Puniceicoccus vermicola: one gene and its partner. The protein of the gene in region 1 interacts with the protein of each later gene in a pairwise test. Links are inferred from orthologs where the notes say so. Each region holds a gene or a part of one and is shown in the gene's direction. Other genes may lie near its edges.

What was found.
Region 2: the proteins of H5P30_RS10910 (region 1) and H5P30_RS12415 interact in binary tests that used the Escherichia coli proteins (3 or more experiments, as listed by UniProt). The link is inferred for Puniceicoccus vermicola from one-to-one orthologs.

What each region holds. Positions count from the first base shown.
Region 1 is NZ_JACHVA010000083.1:55,837-62,586, forward strand. The notes cover bases 1,661-4,620. They hold H5P30_RS10910 (ABC transporter permease), read left to right. Parts: upstream 1,661-2,621; coding sequence 2,622-3,620; downstream 3,621-4,620. Other genes in these bases: H5P30_RS10905 (sugar ABC transporter ATP-binding protein), read left to right, coding at 1,661-2,587; H5P30_RS10915 (substrate-binding domain-containing protein), read left to right, coding at 3,652-4,620. In the rest of the region: H5P30_RS10900 (LacI family DNA-binding transcriptional regulator), read left to right, coding at 1-844; more of H5P30_RS10905, read left to right, coding at 1,097-1,660; more of H5P30_RS10915, read left to right, coding at 4,621-4,665; H5P30_RS10920 (sulfatase-like hydrolase/transferase), read right to left, coding at 4,932-6,296. UniProt on the Escherichia coli protein: Part of the ABC transporter complex RbsABC involved in ribose import.
Region 2 is NZ_JACHVA010000101.1:25,931-32,628, forward strand. What follows is about bases 2,527-5,434. They hold H5P30_RS12415 (sugar ABC transporter ATP-binding protein), read left to right. Parts: upstream 2,527-3,195; coding sequence 3,196-4,674; downstream 4,675-5,434. Other genes in these bases: H5P30_RS12410 (sugar ABC transporter substrate-binding protein), read left to right, coding at 2,527-3,098; H5P30_RS12420 (ABC transporter permease), read left to right, coding at 4,825-5,434. Also shown: H5P30_RS12405 (substrate-binding domain-containing protein), read right to left, coding at 704-1,795; more of H5P30_RS12410, read left to right, coding at 2,139-2,526; more of H5P30_RS12420, read left to right, coding at 5,435-5,655; H5P30_RS12425 (cytidylate kinase-like family protein), read left to right, coding at 5,694-6,353; H5P30_RS12430 (mannitol dehydrogenase family protein), read left to right, coding at 6,411-6,698. UniProt on the Escherichia coli protein: Part of the ABC transporter complex RbsABC involved in ribose import. Responsible for energy coupling to the transport system.

The sequences.
Region 1 (6,750 bases):
TACTCTCATCCGAAGCATCAATAAAACCGCCGTGCGGACCATCGGGGCGATTATTGCCGACATCCGGGAAGACTTCTACACCGAGATCGTGACCGCCCTGCAAGCCCGAGCCATGGAGCACGGCTACAACCTCCTCCTCTGCGACTCTCAGGAAAGCGCCGAAAAAGAACAGTTCCACCTGAATACGATGACGAGCAAAGAAGTCAGCGCCATCATCCTCGCCCCGGTCGACACGAGCGCCACCTTCGAAACCCTCTCCGACTCTTCCATTCCGGTGGTCATGGTCGATCGCTTCAACGAACATCTACCAGCCGATTTCGTGGGAATCGACAACGCCCAAAGCGGAGCTCACGCCACCCGCCACCTACTCGAAAAAGGCTGCCAGAACATCTGCTTCCTCGGCCACCACGAAAACATCTACACCATTGCCCAACGCCAGCAGGGCTACCAAAGCGCCCTCCAAGCCGCCAGCAAAAGCAGCGGCAAGACCCTCCAAATCGAATATTTTCAAGGCGCGCCGAACAAGAACATCGGCACGAGCGAACTCAAAAACTTCTTCAAGAAGAATACCGATCTCGACGGCGTCATTTGCGGGACTTCCTCCATTTGCTTCGAAGCCATTAGCGTTCTGGAAGCCCTAAACCGCAAGGTCCCCAAGGACGTCCGCATCGTCACCTACGACGACAACAAGTGGTTCGACTACCTCCGAACCCCAATTACCAGCATCATCCAGCCGACCAGCGAAATTGCCAGCGAAGCCGTCGACATCGCCGTCGACCGGATCGAACGCCCCTCCACGATTAAGAGGAAGATATTTCTGGATTTCTCCATCCAGGAACGCTGAGCCTACCACCTGCCTCTCCCGCAAAGGGGACCTCCCAGCCCGGAGGAAAAAATTTGCGCAAAATTTCAAATTCCATTTGACTCGCGCTTCTACTGGGAATTAATTGCCCTCATCACTTCCCAGAACCCCATCCCTGGAAAGTCGCAAAGCTTCTTCACGATCTCACTCCCCGAGAATTTTCGTCCTCCCCCAAACTAGATCGACCTTCAAAGCTCTCTTCGAACCGATTTCCCCACCCCACTCCTTGAAAGCATGTCAGCACCCACCCCACTTCTGAGCGTAAAAGGCATTCGAAAGACCTTCGGAAAAGTTTGCGCAATCGATCATGTCGATTTCACCCTGATGCCCGGAGAAGTGCATGCACTTTGCGGCGGAAACGGCGCCGGCAAAAGCACATTCCTCCGCATCGTCATGGGCTTCCTCCAGCCCGATTGCGGAGAGATTCGCATCAAAGGCAGAATTTGCCAGTTCTCCAATGCCAAGCAGGCTCTCAATGCCGGAATCACGATCGTACAACAGGAGTTGAGCATGATCCCGGACATCAGCGTCGCGGAGAATATTTTCCTCGGGCAGGAACCGCGCAAGAAGCTGGGATTCGTCGATTTCAAACAGCTCAATGAGAAAGCCCAGGCTCTTCTCGACGAACTCGACTTCGACATCAAGGCCACTCGCCTCACCCGCACTCTGAGCGTCGCAGAACAACAACTGGTCGAGATCGCCAAGGCCCTCTCCCACTCCAATGCGGATATCATTTTCTTCGACGAGCCGACCTCGACCATTGGAGAAAAGGACAGCCTAAAACTCTTCAAAGCCATCCGTAAGCTCTCCGAAAAAGGAAAAGGCGTCATCTACGTTTCGCACCGCATGTCGGAGATCTTCACGATCTGCAATCGATACACCGTTTTCCGCGACGGGCGTTACATCTGCGAAGGAGACATCCAAGACATTTCCCGCGAAAAGCTGATTGAAGAAATCGTTGGCGGAGAACTGAACGAAGAATTCGCCAAATACAACAAGCCTACGGACGAGCCTCTATTGACGATTAACGAGCTGACCTCGAAGCCCGACTTCGCAGACGTCTCCATCACCGTTAAAAAAGGCGAGATCGTCGGCCTCTACGGCTTGGTCGGAGCCGGTCGAACCCGACTCCTCGACGCCCTTTTCGGAATCGCCCCCATCGAAAACGGGACCATCCAAATCGGAGAGAAGAAGCTCAAGAAACACTCGACGCGCGATGCGATTCGCGCCGGCATGGCCTACGTCACCGAAGACCGCAAAGAGACCGGTCTCGTCCTCTGCGGATCGGTCGCGGACAACACCTCCATCTCGTCCCTGCCCCATTTTACCCGCGCCGGAATTCTCAATCGAAAAAAAGAGCAAACCCAAGTCAACGCGGCGGTAAAAGCCTTCAACGTCAAAACCCCGAACACCCAGGAACTCGTCCAAAACCTGTCCGGCGGCAACCAGCAGAAAGTCATCTTGGCCCACTGGTCGATGACCCAACCCGACGTTCTCCTCCTGGACGAACCGACGCGTGGAATCGACGTTGGAGCCAAGAAGGAGATCTACCGATACATGTCCGAACAAGCTCTAACGGGAAAATGTATTCTGATGGTATCCTCCGAGCTCCCCGAAATCATCGGAATGAGCGACCGAATCCTCGTTTTCAAGAAAGGCCGAGTCGTTGCCGAACGAAAACAAGAAGAGGCCACCCAGACCGAACTCCTGAATCTGGCCTCCTGAGTCCTCCCCTTCCCATCTTCACCCCCAAAATCCCATGAACAAGCTACGAAATTTAGACCTTCGAAAGTACGGCATCGTATTCGCATTTTTCGCCCTCTGTATCATCATCGCCATCATCGGTGAGATTTGCGTGAAAAACGGAACATGGATGAGCAATTACTTCCTCACCAAGGAAAATTCCATCATCGTCCTGCGCCAAGTCTCCATCAATGGCATCCTCGCGATCGGAATGACCTACGTCATCCTCATTGCCGGAGTCGACTTGTCGGTCGGATCCGTCTTAGCCCTGGCCGGGATCGTGGCCGCTCGCTTCGTCACCCGGTCCTCTGACCTCGTGATCGGCGACATGAGCCACCCCATTCTCTATCCGGTTCTCGTAGTCATCGGAGTCGGGGCCATCTGCGGATTTATCAACGGATTCATCATCGCCCGCTTCCGGCTCCAGGCCTTCATCGTCACCATGGGGATGCTCTCAGCCGCCCGTGGGCTGACACTGCTGACCACCGGGGGAAATCCAGTCTCCTCCCTCGACTCCACCTTCCGGGAGATCGGAAATGGGCGCATTTTTTCCATCCCGATCCCGGTAATCATTTTCATCGGCATCTTCATCGTCGCATGGATTCTCCTCAATAAGACCGTCTTCGGCCGCTATGTCTACGCAGTCGGTGGCAATGAGAAGTCGGCCCAGACCTCCGGAATCAACGTTCAACGCATCAAGGTCATTGTTTATACGCTGTGCGGAGTTCTTTCCGGAATCGCAGGCCTCATTTTGACCGCCCGCACCGGCTCCGCCCAAACGAGCGCCGGAGCCTCCTACGAACTCGACGCCATCGCGGCCGTCGTGATTGGCGGGACATCGATGCTCGGAGGGATCGGAACTCTCATGGGAACCCTCTTCGGCGTCCTCATCATCGGAGTCATGAACAACGGACTCGATCTCCTCGGCGTCCAATCTTACTACCAGCAAATCATTAAGGGCGCGTTAATCGTAGCGGCCGTCCTGCTGGACCCCTCTCGCAAACAAAACCGTTAAGAACCCCTAACCCCAACTAAAAATAGAACGCATGAAATCAATCACCAAAAAACTATTCGCCGCTCTTGCCATTGTCTTAACTTTCCAAGTGAGTCATGCGGAGCCGAAACATGACGGACCCGTCAAGATCGCCGTCTTGATGTACGGGATGAAGGCTGAATTCGTCCAGCTCATGGAGCGAGCCGCCTACGACTATCCCGGCGTAAAAAGCGGAGAAGTCGAATTGACCGTCTACGACGGCCGCTACGACCCGCTCGTTCAAAACAACCAGGCCGAAACGGCCATTCGCACCGGCCATGACGCCATCATCATCAACCCGATGGACTTCAACGCGAATATCGACGTTGTGACGATGGCCAACGATGCCGGAATTCCCGTGATCGTTACCAACGCCCGCCTGAACACCGACGAGATGACTGCAGAAGTCGTTTCCGACGATGTCGAGGGCGGCTATCTCGAAGGTAAAGCCGTCATCGAAGCCATGGGAGGCTCCGGCAACGTCATTATCCTCGAAGGACCGAAAGGCGGTTCCGGCGAAATCCAACGCGGCCAAGGTATTGAAAAAGCCATTGCGGAATACCCTGCAGGCTCGATCAAGATCCTCGAACGCAAGACCGCAAACTGGTCACGCGCCGAAGCCCTTCCGATCATGGAAAACTGGCTCATGAAACACCGCGGTCGCATCAACGGCGTTATCGGTCAAAACGACGAAATGGCTCTGGGTGCAATCGAAGCAATCGAAAGCACGGGAGGCGACGTATCCGACTACGCCATCGCCGGGATCGACGGAGTTACCGACGCGATCTATGCAGTGAAAGACGGCAAAATGACCTCGATCCTGCAAGATGCCAGAGGCCAGATGCAAGGCTCCCTCGACGTAGCCCTGCGCCACGTCCTCGGCCCCGACTTCCAACCCGAATCGGACATCTGGGAACAATACGAAGGCCAACTCGAATGGAACGACGGAATGTCGAAACGCTACGACATCCCTTGGACGGTCGTTACCATCGAAAACGCTGACGCACTCCTCGAAATGCGCAACTAATCCCTTCACCAGTTTTGAAGATTGAGAGCAGCCGGTTCGCCGGCTGCTCTTTTTTTAGGGAAAAGGAGAAAGAACTTCGATTTCCCCGTCCCATGCAGAGAGCCCCCACCCTAAAAGCTTCTGCCATCGCCAACCGTTCGCGCATGGCTTGAGTCGTGCGCCTTTTCTCCGCGCCTGCCTTTCCGGTTCGTTGTCCGGCCCTGAGGGCACCCCAATCTCACCTCTCCGCAAAGAACCCCGCCCTCGACGTCTTCACCGATGCGAATCTAATATCCAGCGTTTCGATACTCCGGATTCGCCTCAACCCCATGCCCAAGCTCGGCCAAACGTTTTCTAAACCTTGCGACCTCGTCGGCATACTCAGGCTCTTCGAGGAAGTTGGTCGTCTCTCCTGGATCCCGTTCAAGGTCGAAAAGCACCTCGGGAACCTCTTCCCCGTAATACTGATATTTCAGGGCGTCCCTTTTGATCATGACATGATCTTCCCACATTTGGGCGACCGATTCGTTATTCCAATCGACGGATTCTTCCCGCAACAACGGAGCCAAACTGCGACTATCCAACCCCTCCGGTATGACCAAGCCAGCCAAGTCGCAGAGGGTGGCAAATAGATCACAGAGATTCACGTTCTCGTCGAGGACGCGTCCCCCCGCAAATCCTTTGGGCCAACGGATGATCAACGGCACCTTCACGCTTGCCTCGTAAAAACGGGTTTTCTCCCAGATCCCGTGTTGGCCAAGCATTTCCCCATGGTCGGAGGTGTAGACAATGATCCAGTCGTCGAGGTCATTGCCGAGCGATTTAAGCTTATCCAAAACCGAACCATAGTGGCAGTCGACCTGATCGATCATCCCGTAATACGCCGCGGTCGCATTGCGAATCGCGGCCTCCGAAGCGCAAACGGGTTTCCCTTGCTGGCTGAGCGAAAGAACCGGATGGTCACAGGGCTCCTCCAGGTAGACCGGAACCCGATTGTGATAATAGTCGAACCGCTCCTGATCGGTAAAATACGGATAGTGAGGCTGCTTCAGGCTCAACTTGAAGAACAGGGGAAGATGGCTTTGCGGACGCCGATAAAGGGGATCGTCAAAAAACCGGCCGAGATACTCCAGCGCCCCAGTCACCGCCCGCTGGTCAAAGGCCTGATAGGGTCCCCTCCCCGGTCGAGCTTCCTCCAGCTCTCTCTGATTCGACCATTTCTTAAACTGAGGATCGGGGCGATACCGGGCAAACTCCTCCTCGATCGAATCATCCACCGCTCCGGCTACGACTTCCGCATCGGGTGAGACACGCGAACGCCACCCCATCATCTGATCCTGGCCCTGATGATGGAGCTTACCGCTGCAGACGGTTTGATAGGCATAGCGAGAGAACTCCCGCGAAAAGGTCCGATAGCCGGGAGCCAAGTCCTTCCACCCCTCACAATTGCATGTCTTCGGCAGCTGGCCCGCCATCATGCACATCCGCCCCGGCACACAGATCGGCGAAGGCGTATAAGCATTGTTGAAGACCACCCCGGTCTCCGCCAACCAATCCAAAACCGGAGTCCGCACGATCTCATTTCCGGCAAAACCCGACACATCGGCGCGGTGCTCATCGCTCATCAAAAATAGAATATTGGGCCGGGGCATTATCTTATTCTGTCAGCAAATCCCTCTCGGAAGAGGGAAAGAGAAGTGAACCTATTGAATCAATCCCAGGATGACCATTCCTCCGAGAGGATTCAACCTGCGAAAAGGATTCTGCCTGACCGAAATTGCCACCTGCAGAAGCCATGCTCTTGGTGACAGAGAGACGAAAGGAAGGTCGTGCCCAAGCGGAAATTCGTTCCTCGCCGCGAAAGACCGACCTATGGCGATTCCTGCGCTTCCAAGGGGAACACCTCACCGGCTCTCAGCAGAGAAGTCTTTTGGGAAGGCTTAGAAAGTTCGATCCAACCAAAAACAAAACTTCTCTCCTACTCCTAGTAGAGGTCCGGCGTCAGCCGGTAGGAAGTGTTGCTCGCCACAACTCTAGGAGTGGCCAATTTCGTATGGATACGCGACTATTAGGGCGCGTTCCCAGCCCATTCCCAGGTTTCATATC
Region 2 (6,698 bases), on another replicon or contig:
AGTCACCTGCTCTACCGCTGAGCTACTGGGCAACGGTAAAGGGTGGACATTTGCGGTTTCTGGAGGATCGATCAACCCGAAAATGAAAGAAATTTGGAATTTTTTGGGATCGAACATCTACGGATCGGACGGAAGGCCCATCGATAGAGGAGTTTGGCGGGAGAGGGTAGGCACAGACCGAATATTTCGATTTTCTGAGTGTGGTTTCGCTTGACGGGGAGGGCCTGCATCTTGTTTTCTCCTCTTTTCGACCGTGGAGAGGTGGCAGAGTGGTCGAATGCGCTGGTTTGCTAAACCGGTGAACCGCCAAAAGCGGTTCCGTGGGTTCGAATCCCATCCTCTCCGCCATCAGGCGGCCTTCGCGAAGCGAAAGTGAGGGTCTACGGGTCTACATCAAACTGTGGGGGATTATTCATTTTTTTATATTTCGGGTTAGTTTTCATGCGCAAGTGGCGAGGACTCTGAGTCGATAGTTGTGGAAGGACCTGAAGCCGTAAGCTCTTCGCTGGATTCGTTTCATTCTTCTATGGAACCTTTCTCAGATGACCTTTGTTTTCTGGTAGATCGCCACATGCTGGCGATGGGCTCGATCCATTGTTCGATTGTTGCCGAGGTGGCAGAAAGTGGTGCAAAAGCGGTTCTTTTTGCTCAGAGTGTGTTCGCTCGAGTCCGAGCACTCAGGAGTAATACTCTTCTTGGGATATCAAGCGCTTGGAATGGAGGATTCTCGAACGATCAGGGTGCCGTGAAAAGCAATGTGGTGAGGCGGTCTTTCCGGATGTTTGATTCGGTTGACCATCGTTTCAACGGCGAGGCGCCCCATAACCTGGCAGGGTTGGCGATAGCTGGTGAGAGGTACGCTGAGGAGTGAGGCGTATTTAACATCATCAAACCCACATACTTTAATTTGATCGGGAATCTTGGCACCGAGGTCGAGGAGGGAACGTAGGATGACGGCGGCAGTTGTATCGTTGGCGCAGACAATCCCATCCACATTTGAATTCAATAGCCGGGCTGCCGCTTTACCGGGATCTTTATGATCGTATTCGACGGAGAGAAGGCTGCGAGCTGAGAAACCTTTTTGGACGAGTGCTTCGCGGGTCCCTATAATCCGGTGCCCCACGGTCATCGCGGGATTTCGGGGGGAGACAAAAGCTAGTTGGGTGCAGCCATTTTCCAAAAGGTGGTCCGCCATAGTGAACCCAGCCTCGATGTTGCCGATGCAAATCAAATCGAAAGAGGTTTGTCGGGGCCACGGATAGATGTCGCGATCCAGTAGCACGACTTGAACCCCTTTTTCCGTGAAGCGTTCGACGATTCTGAGATTGAAGGCTTCTGGGTCTGAAATGTTTTCAAGAGGGGCGAAAAAGACGCCTTTGACTTTCTTTTTTATGTATTGTTCGGCCTGAGCGAGGGCCATGGCTTTACGGTCTTGGGACCGATTCAACTCATAGGGGTGTGTGATCTGCAGCTCATACGCGGGCGAATTTTCGATGATGCTATCAACGATGGGGGTGAAAATCTCGGTGTCAGGGAATTCCGGAATAAGCAATCCTGCCGACAAACCGGAAAAATCGGGTGCTAACACCTGGGTGCCGAATCCCGCTCGGCGCCGAACGAATTTCGCATCGCTGAGCATCTTGATCGCCTTGGCGACAGTAGGGCGGGAGGTGCCGTATTGCTCGCAAATCGCCTTCTCGCTGGGGAGCAAATCACCTGGGACGTAACTTTGGTTTCGGATCGAAGTATGGAGGTCTTCGTAGATTTGCAGATACATCGGTTTTGAAGTGCTCATAATTTAAATGTAATCCAAATGTAATATTAAAATCAGTCAAATGTAATTTTTTGAATTTACATTCTGCGCCTTTTATGGATTTCTTATGAGCAGTCAGAACCCCCATTCGAATTTCCGATTCGCTGACAAGCATTCTTACCATGAACCCCCCATTTAAAGTCGTCGGTATAGGTGACCTCCCCCAGGGACCGTTATTACGAGTATCAACGGATCGGTGGATGGCCGACCAACTTTGTCCATCACGCACTAGCGCCAGTCGATAGAGATCCTCTGCTAAGACGATAATCCAATTTTTCGCTCTCTGATTAATCCTCAATCCATCAAAACGAACCTCAAAAATCCCATGAAAATAATACTCACAGGACTAATGCTCTGCTGCATGTCACTCACGATCGTCGGATGCGGCGGCAAAGAAGACGGAACAAGCTCCGCCGATCCCAAAGTAAAGATTGGCATGACGGTGCAGACCTTGACGAATCCGACTTGGGCTGGATATTGCCAGGCCATCGAAAAGGAAGTTCAGGCGCATGGCGGCAGCATCAACTACGTCTCCTGCGACAATAATATTGGTAAGCAGATCACCCAAATCGAAAACTTTGTTTCCCGGGGGGTCGATGTCATTATCGTCCATCCGGCCGACCCTGAGGGGGTTGAGTTTGCCCTGAAACAAGCGCGTGAGGCCGGAATTAAGGTGCTCGCATGGGATGATAATCTGAAGAACGCTGATATCGCCTGGTTGATTGATAATCACGAATTGGGCTACACCATCGGAGAATACGCGGCGATGTGGATCGACGAGAAGCTCGGGGGCACTGCAGAGGTCGCCATCCTTAATTACCCGCAATTGCCGATTTTACTGGAACGTGGCAATGGTATCCGCGATGCCATCACCGAGTTAGCCCCCAATGCTAAGATTGTTGCGGAAAGTAGCGCGATCGACACCAAAGAGGGGATCGAAAAAATGGAAACCATCTTTCAGTCGAACCCGAATGTGAAGGTCGTTTGCTCGATCGGTGGCGGCGGTTCCGTCGGTGCCAATGAAGCGGCCAAGGCGGCTGGAAAGATCACTGATGACTTCGGTATCTTTGCAGCGGACGCGACTCAACCGGAATTGGCAGCCATGAAGAACAATGAAGGGATCCGCATGACTGTGACGATTACCGGAACCAACACGGCTATCGGCGAGAAGATCTGGGAGATGGTGTCCGAGCTGAACTCCGGGGAGCCGATCGAGAATAAGGTCGTCTACCGCGAGATTATTCCCGTCACGAGTGAGAACGTCGATGAATACTTAGGAAAGTAAGCTTCGATCTTTGTAAATCCAGGTTGGCGTAGGGGCCAGAATACTCTGCGCCGACCTGGGATACCCCTCATCCATTCTACCTCAGCCCCAAACAGACATGAATATCCTTGAACTAAGGAACATCACGAAGAAATACCCCGGTGTGATTGCGCTGAACGATGTCAGCATTGATTTCATTGAAGGGGAGGCTCATGCCCTAGTTGGTGAAAACGGTGCGGGTAAATCGACCTTGATCAAGAGTTGCACCGGTGCAGTCAAACCGAATGCCGGCAGTATCGTGATCGAAGGAGAAGAATTTACTTCGCTCACCCCGCAGGTATCCGAAGCGCACGGTATCGGTGTCATCTACCAGGAGTTTAATCTGGTCGGCGAACTTTCTGTTGCGGAAAACATCTTTCTGGGTCGGGCCATCCGCAAAGGCCTCTTCATTAATAAAAAAGCCATGGTCCGCGAGGCCGCGGCGATCTTCGAGCAGTTTAACATCGATATCGATCCCCACGAGTTGGTCTGCAACTTAACGGTCGGCTATCAGCAACTCGTGGAGATTGCCAAAGCCTTATCGCAAAAGGCCCGGATTTTGATCATGGACGAGCCTTCCGCGCCTTTGACTTCGGCTGAAGCGGAACGCCTCTACGAAGTGGTGGATAAATTGAAGGCCAAAGGTGTGACCGTTATTTACATTTCGCACCGCATGGAGGAAATCTTCCGACTCACCGATCGCATCACCGTCTTGAGGGACGGACAGAAAATCGAGACCCTCAAGACCAGTGAGACCAATATGGACGAGCTGGTGAAGTTGATGGTGGGCCGCGAATTGAAAGAAACCTATCCGCAGCGCAAGTCTTGCATCTCTGATGAGGTGTTGCTGGACGTGCAGAACCTCTCCGGCAACGGCGTGACCGACATTAGCTTTCAAATCAAAAAAGGTGAAGTTTTAGGCTTTGCGGGTTTGATCGGTGCCGGTCGCACGGAAACCGCAGAGCTCCTTTTTGGCGCGGCGAAGAGAACTGGCGGAACCGTTTCTCTCAACGGCAAAGAAGTCCGCCCCAAGACGCCTAGAGACGCCATCGACTGCGGCATCGCTCTCGTTCCCGAAGATCGAAAGGGCAAAGGTGCCTTGATGGATATGAGGATCCGCAGCAACATCAGCATGGCTGTCCTGGATCGGATTTCGAAATTCTTCGTGATCGATCTGAAAGAGGAGAAGCGACTGGCCGAAGAATACAAGCAATCCATTCGGATCAAAACGCCCTCGGTCGAACAGCAGATCAAGAACCTCAGTGGCGGAAACCAGCAAAAGGTCATTATCGCCCGATGGCTCGCTTCCGAACCCGAACTGGTGATCTTCGACGAGCCCACCCGAGGCATTGATGTGGGGGCCAAGTCCGAGATTTACACTCTGGTCAATGCCCTCGTGGAAGACGGAAAGTCGGTCCTGATGATCTCCTCTGAAATGGAGGAAGTCATGGGCATGTCCGACCGAATTGTCGTCCTTTGCGACGGTAGGATTTCCGGCAGCTTGGACCGTAAAGATTTCAATCAAGAAGCAATCATGAATTTCGCATCTCAAAGATAGGAGAACAATAATATGGGACATTTAGAGAATTTAAAAGGCACCGCGAAAGCCATAGATTTCGCAAAACGGAACGGTATCTACGTCGTTTTGTTCGTACTCATCGGGTTCTTCTCCTTTGCGACGGAGAATTTCCTCGTCGCGAATAACTTGATGAACGTCGCCCGCCAGGTATCGATGCTCGGCATCGCGGCGGTCGGTTTTGCCTTCGTTCTTTTGCTGGGAGGTATCGACCTTTCCGTGGGTTCGGTGATCACCTTGGTCAATGTGGTCTGTGGCTGGTTTATGGTCAATGCGGGCCTTAACCCAGTGCTGGCGATCTTTATCACTCTTACGCTGGCCACCATGATCGGTTTCGCCAACGGCTGGATCATCGCGAATATTCATATGCCTCCACTGATTGTGACGCTGGCCATGTTGATCATTGTCGAAGGGGTGGCGTTTTTGATCAGCAAGGGTTTGCCGATTTATGGTTTTCCCGACTCCTTCGCCGTCATCGGGCAGGGCTATCTGGGGCCGGTTCCGATCCCCGTCATCATCATGGCGGTTGTTATGGCGATCGGAGCGTTTATTTTGAACAAAACCTACTTTGGTCGCTATTTTTATGCCGTGGGCGGTAATGAAGAAGCCGCGAAACTCTCCGGCATCAAGGTGAAAAATGTTAAATACCTCGTCTATTCATTGTCCGGTTTCTTTGCGGGTGTGGCGGGTATCGTCATCCTTTCGAGAACGAATTCCGCGACAGTCACGGCAGGTAAAATGATGGAGTTGGAAATTCTCACCGCCTGCGTGCTCGGTGGCGTTAGCGTCACTGGCGGCGTCGGTCGTATTTCCAATGTCATCGCCGGTGTCTTGATTCTCGGTGTGCTCAGCAATGGTATGGTCCTCATGAACGTCTCGGATTTTACGCAGATGGTCATCAAAGGCTCCGTTCTGTTGATCGCTGTCGCCTTTGACTGCTTGCAGCATCGGAAGGCCAGTTAAGCCATCATCAGGTCCACCACCAATTGGAGAAACGCATCATGAACACCATCGCAATTTCCAGACTGGTCGGCAGTGATGCCGGCGCGATCGCAAAGCAGTTGGCTGTATCCCTGGGCTACGACCTGGTCGATAAAGCCGTCTTGCAGGGCACCCTGCAGCAGTACGGGCTGACTCGCTTTGGCGAGCTCTACACATCGCCGCCCAACTTATGGGATTTGGCTAATACAAAGAACCTGGAAATCGTATCCATGCTGAACGATACCATGCGGGCGCTCGCCCACCGCGGACGGACTGTGGTTCTCGCACGCGGAGGTTACGTGGCCTTAAACAAGTATGCCGATGTGTTGCATGTCCGCTTGCACGCTCCGTTTGATGTTCGCGTGGATCGTGTCATGGCGCGAGAGAACATCGCGAAGCGGGAAGACGCGAAAACGAAAGTGGCTGCCGACGACAAAGCGCGGATCAAATTTGTCGAGAGGTTTTACCGGTGTAAATGGCACGACGAGAGCGAACTCGATCTCGTCCTCAACACCGATATTATCCCGAAACCAACTGCCGAATCCTGGATTACAGAAGCGTTGCGTTTACAGGAGGCGAAGGATGGCCGCCCCGATGTCCAACTTGCTCAAAAGACTAGGGTCGATCCTCTTCTCCTGAGTGCAATCGATGAAGCCATTGAGCGGCGCATATCAATTTAAGCTCACCGGTAGAGCCCCTGCAGCTGCAGAAACGTCAATACCAAACATTATCATCAAATGACGATTCAATTAAACAATGCGAACCTCGGTAAATTGGATTCTCGGATCCAACGCCCGAACTACGACAGAAAAGAAGTCAGCCAATCCATTATGCATGTGGGTGTCGGCGGCTTTCACCGAGCCCATCAGGCTGAATATGCCGATGATTTGCTCAATCAAGGAGGCGACAAGACTTGGGGCTATTGCGGGGTAGGATTGCTCCGGCATGACGCTCGCATGGATGCGATCATGCGTGCCCAGGATTGTCTTTATACTCTTGTGGAGCGAGGCCCGGAGGGGAACTCG